DNA from 2 places in the Paenibacillus sp. NRS-1781 genome. Region 2 is predicted to be linked to the other one. Evidence: riboswitches for the same ligand, from Rfam matches in the RefSeq annotation. Region 2 holds a riboswitch; the other holds the start of a gene.
The links. A riboswitch is a leader RNA that binds a small molecule or an ion and turns the genes downstream of it on or off. The one in region 2 is predicted to bind ZMP and ZTP.
Positions count from the first base shown of each region.

Region 1: it holds a riboswitch for ZMP and ZTP, as region 2 does, so the genes downstream of both, ACIFO6_RS04970 (TIGR01440 family protein) here and ACIFO6_RS17335 (bifunctional 5,10-methylenetetrahydrofolate dehydrogenase/5,10-methenyltetrahydrofolate cyclohydrolase) in region 2, are expected to answer to the same signal.

Region 1 covers NZ_JBITPI010000015.1:77,039-79,487, forward strand. The annotation lists gene glyA (serine hydroxymethyltransferase) at 1-605, opposite strand, end outside; gene ACIFO6_RS04970 (TIGR01440 family protein) at 730-1,317, opposite strand; ZMP/ZTP riboswitch at 1,545-1,626, opposite strand; gene ACIFO6_RS04975 (low molecular weight protein arginine phosphatase) at 1,705-2,289, opposite strand; gene ACIFO6_RS04980 (manganese efflux pump MntP family protein) at 2,325-2,449, opposite strand, start outside.
Region 2 covers NZ_JBITPI010000047.1:10,148-12,596, reverse strand. The annotation lists gene ACIFO6_RS17340 (fatty acid desaturase) at 1-662, opposite strand, end outside; ZMP/ZTP riboswitch at 882-966, shown strand; gene ACIFO6_RS17335 (bifunctional 5,10-methylenetetrahydrofolate dehydrogenase/5,10-methenyltetrahydrofolate cyclohydrolase) at 1,080-1,946, shown strand; gene ACIFO6_RS17330 (hypothetical protein) at 2,161-2,319, shown strand; gene ACIFO6_RS17325 (hypothetical protein) at 2,316-2,449, shown strand, end outside.

The DNA.
Region 1 (2,449 bases), on a different contig from region 2:
ATATGTGCCATATCGACCATGAAGAGAGCGCCCACATCATTGGCAATGGAAGCGAAGGCTTCAAAATCAATGGTACGCGGATACGCGCTCGCTCCGGCTACAATCAGACGAGGGCGATGCTTGAAGGCTGCCTTGCGCACTTCATCATAGTCGATGCGGAAGTTGTCTTCACGTACGCCGTAGGCAGCAAAGTTATACAACAAGCCGGAGGCGTTAACCGGACTTCCGTGAGTCAAATGGCCGCCGTGCGCCAGGTTCATACCCAGTACGGTATCTCCAGGTTTAAGAGCTGCCAGATACACCGCCATGTTCGCTTGCGCACCAGAGTGGGCCTGTACGTTAGCATGCTCTGCACCAAACAGTTCTTTGGCACGGTCGCGTGCAATGTCCTCCACGATATCTACATGCTCACAGCCACCGTAGTAGCGTTTGCTCGGATAACCTTCAGCATATTTATTTGTCAGTACGGAGCCCATTGCTTCCATTACCGCTTCGCTGACGATATTTTCGGATGCGATCAGCTCGATATTGTGGCGTTGTCGCTTCAGTTCAAGTCCCATTGCTTCCAGCACTGCCGGGTCACTCTTACGCAGATGTTCCATCATGATTTATTACTCCCTCTCCATGGTCAATTGTCAGGTCTACAGGCAAGCGCCCGCTCCTATGTTGGGTACCTCATCATCAATACAAAAAAGATACAAACATGCTGTCCAATCCAAAATACAAATGCTAGTCGCAGCTTCCGCCGCCTTCTTGCTCCAGACTATACACTGCTCGTTGTCCGCCGATGAGCGGTGGACGAGTGAACGCCGCCGTAACACGCGCTTCGCCAATCCAGCGAAGGCCTGGACGAAACGGAACAGCAACTGTCCGCATATGCATACCGATCAGCGTCTCGCCAATGTCTACCCCCGCATGCGCCTGTACATTCGCCGCCAGACATGCATCTTCCAGCGCACGATAGGCGACGGTAGCCATAGATCCGCCTGCTGTACGGACGGGAACGGCGGCAACCTCCGTCAGTCCCAGCCGCTCCAGCACGGCTCGCTCAACCACCAGCGCACGGTTCAAATGCTCGCAGCATTGAAACGCCACATCAAAACCGTACGCCCTGCGAACGGACTCCACTCCAGCCAGCAATTGCTGCGCCACATCGAGCGCTCCCGCCGTGCCAATCCGGCTTCCCGCCACCTCACTGGTGCTTACGCCGATAACCAACAGGCGACCAGCCTTGAGACTGGATACTTCTGCCATTTCCTTCACGACAGAAGCGGTCTGCGCTTCAAGCGTAACCTCATGACCCAATTGTCCTGCCATTGGAACCTCCTTTGGTTGAACAGCCCTACAGAGACTGAGCACAGGCTTATGCCCCATGTTCAACACACTCTCTCCTGAATCACAATCTGACTATATTATAGCCGATGAATCGGATTTCGAGCAGGAAAAATGGAAGAATCATTGTCATTTGTCTGGACAGAAGGCCATCGGAGGCTGGACCTAGCTCATATACGAAAAAAGAGCAGTCCACAGCCCATGTGGATTTGCTCTTTTGCCCAGGCGACCGGCCGTATATCCGGTGCTCCATCGTGGTTAATCCCACTTTTGTCGCCAGTTACACCGGATTCTTGTTTTTCCACCTTATCTTAACGGATTAGCCGCCGAAAATCAACAGATCCCGTACAAAATAGAAGAGTGATACAAACTTTATTCGGACAAAGCCTTTAGCTTGTCCACCAGCTTATGCAGCGCCGTTCGGATTTCCCCAGCCGTGACATCGTAATCTTCACGCGAACCGCCGAACGGATCGGAAATATCAAAGCCCGGAATACGTTGGCACAGTTCGATCATCCGCTCGCGCTCCCGTGCCGAAAGCTCCTGACCCAGCGAACCCATCAGTTGTTGTGAAGCGTACAGGCCATCCAGCTCCTGCACATCATTCAGCACCGAATCCCGGTCCTCCACATATTCCTTGACCGTAAACACTTTGCCCACCGTTTGGGGAAAGCGCTGAATGACGTGCTGCTTATGCCCTTGGGTCAAGGTTAAAATCAGATGTGCCCACTCGGCGAGCCCACCATTCAAAGGAGTTGAGGTGATTTGATCCGAGATATTGTGGTCACGTAGCACCGCCTCTGCATGTCGGGAAATGGGTGTACCTTCCATGGCGGCTACTCCCGCCGAACGCACTTCCAATCCTAGCCCGTGCTCAGTAGCCAGCTTGCGCAGCATCCCCTCAGCCATCGGACTGCGACAGGTGTTCCCTGTGCATACGAATAAGATATGTTTCAACGTCTTCACCCCCCGTATGTTGAAATAATATATAATTAAAACATAAACATAAAGCCGAACGCCAGTAAAATGGCACCGCCCACCGCTTCTCCATAGTCTCCCAGATTGCGGCTGACCCTGCGCCCTAACAGCAGTCCCAGCATCGCCATCGCTCCCCCGC
Region 2 (2,449 bases):
ATGCCCAGCACACCTGATACAAAAAAAATAGGTGTCTGTATCAAAACAAAATTCTGCCATCCGATGGCCCAGCACAGCAGAGCGTACAATACGACGAGGGAGACATTCGTCAAATAGGTGTTCATTTTTTCCTTGCGTTTTGCCTTCTTTGTGTTAAAGCGATAGGAAATCAAAAAGGTGTAGATCGGACCGAGTCCGAACATCCCCCATGGACTCCGGTATACACGATAAGCCATTCGTGTCCATGCAGAAGCTTCTACATACTCTTCCACCGTAAGCACCCACATATCACCTGTGCCCCGTTTGTCCAGATTACTGCTGGTTGCATGGTGAATCGCGTGGCTATTTTTCCATTGTTCATACGGGCAAAGTGTAATAATACCTGTAATTGTGCCCACAATGTCATTCAGTTTGCGACTTTTGAAGAACGATTGATGACCGCAATCATGAAAAATGATAAATGCTCGTATAACAAATCCGGAAGTAATAATAGTAATCGGAAGAGTCAGCCAATACGATACCGACAGACTAAGATAGGCGGCATACCATAGCAGGATCAGTGGACCCAGGGTATTAAAGAGTTGCAGAACGCTGGATTTCGTGTTTATTTTCTCATAGGGAGCCATATTTTTTTTCAATTGGGCTAATGGGAGTTGTGTCATACTTATTTATGATCCTCCTTTAAAATGACGCCCGTACTTTGATCTCGTCAGGCGTACATGTTGATCTAACCTCAGTATAAGGGGATACCTGTGTTGGATGTAGTCATAAACGTCAGTTCGGGAATATGACATTTGTCATATAGACAAATAACATGACCTCTTTGCCAAATGTTCACGGGTTTCCTTTCGGAAGATTATTTGTTAAAATATAAGGTAAATAACGCTGTATGTGACTGGCGAAGTCAGTGGAATCAACCACGAGGGAGCATACAATGAAAGCGTGCCGTTCGCCTGGGAGAAGTATTTGCAGAGGATTCGTCTGTCGTGACGACCTTGTGCAAATACTTTTTTTCGTTTTACAAGACCATGACACCCTGTTGATTCCATCATGCGATAAATTCAGAGGAGGTTCAGACTATGGCTATCATTATGAAATCCAAAGAAGCAGCTGACAAAGTGTATGCAACGATCCGTAACAAAGTAGAACAAATGAAACAGCAAGGGCATCGCCCTCATTTGGCAACACTGTTGGTAGAAGGTGATCCGGCATCTGCTTACTACGCCCGGACCAAGCAAAAAATAGCGGAGAAGCTGGGCATCTCCTTTCATCTTCATACCTTTGACCGCCATGTAAGCGAAGCTGAACTCCTTCACCTGATCGGTAGCCTGAACGAAGCCTCTCATGTACATGGTATTATGTTGGAATTGCCTCTTTCCCAGCATTTATCCACCTCTGCCATTAAACAATCCATCGCCCCATACAAGGATATTGATGGAATTACCCCAGGCAACAAGCTGGCTACCGTTACAGGTGAAGCCGGGTTGTATCCCGCTACGCCTCAAGCCTGCATTGAGCTGCTCAAGCATTACGGTCACACCTTGGCAGGCAAAAACGTCACCCTTGTCGGCATAGGACAGACGGTGGGACTCCCCCTTTTTCACATGCTGCAAAGAGAAAATGCCACCGTTACCGCCTGTCATGCAGGCACACGTGATATTGCAGAGCATTTGAGTCATGCAGACATTGCCTTTGTCGCAGTCGGATGCCCTGATGTGATTACACAGGATATGGTTCATCCCGGTCTGATTTTGGTAGATGCGGGAATTAACGAGACGCTGGAGGGAAAAATAGTGGGGGATGCCGCCTTGGACGTTGGAGAAAAGGTACATGCGATTTCTCCGGTTCCCGGCGGTGTCGGCACATTAACAACTGCGATTTTGTACAAGAATCTGCTCAAAGCAATAGATCTGCAACACTACTCCAGAGAGGTGGCCTATTCATGAGTGAGCTATCTTGGAGTGATTCCCTTGGACATTTCGTACGCAGTCGAATAACGGGCTAAGAAATAACCTCCAAATCCATGTCTAAGCATGGGTTTCTGGAGGTTATTTTTTTTGGAATTGATTTATTTTGGAAAACTTTTCTATATATTATTCATCAATGTATATAAGTAGATATTCTCCTTATATACATTGATGAATAAATGAGGAAAAACGCATGAAAAGACGTACTCTGTTAATCAGTATGATCGCGTTGTTATTGTTCAGTTCCAGTGCATGGGCGGCCGAAGATGAATCGACGTCCCGTATTCGTTCCTATGGTTCCGGGAGTCTGATTCAACACGATGGGAGCTTGTGGTTATTGGGCTATCCTTGAAATTCATTCCTCTGGAAGAGCTAGAAAACATCATAGACGTGCGTATTATGAATGATCATGTGCTGGCCCTAAACGCCGAAGGAACCGTATTATCCGCTGATCGAATCGAAAATGGTGGTAACTTTGCTCC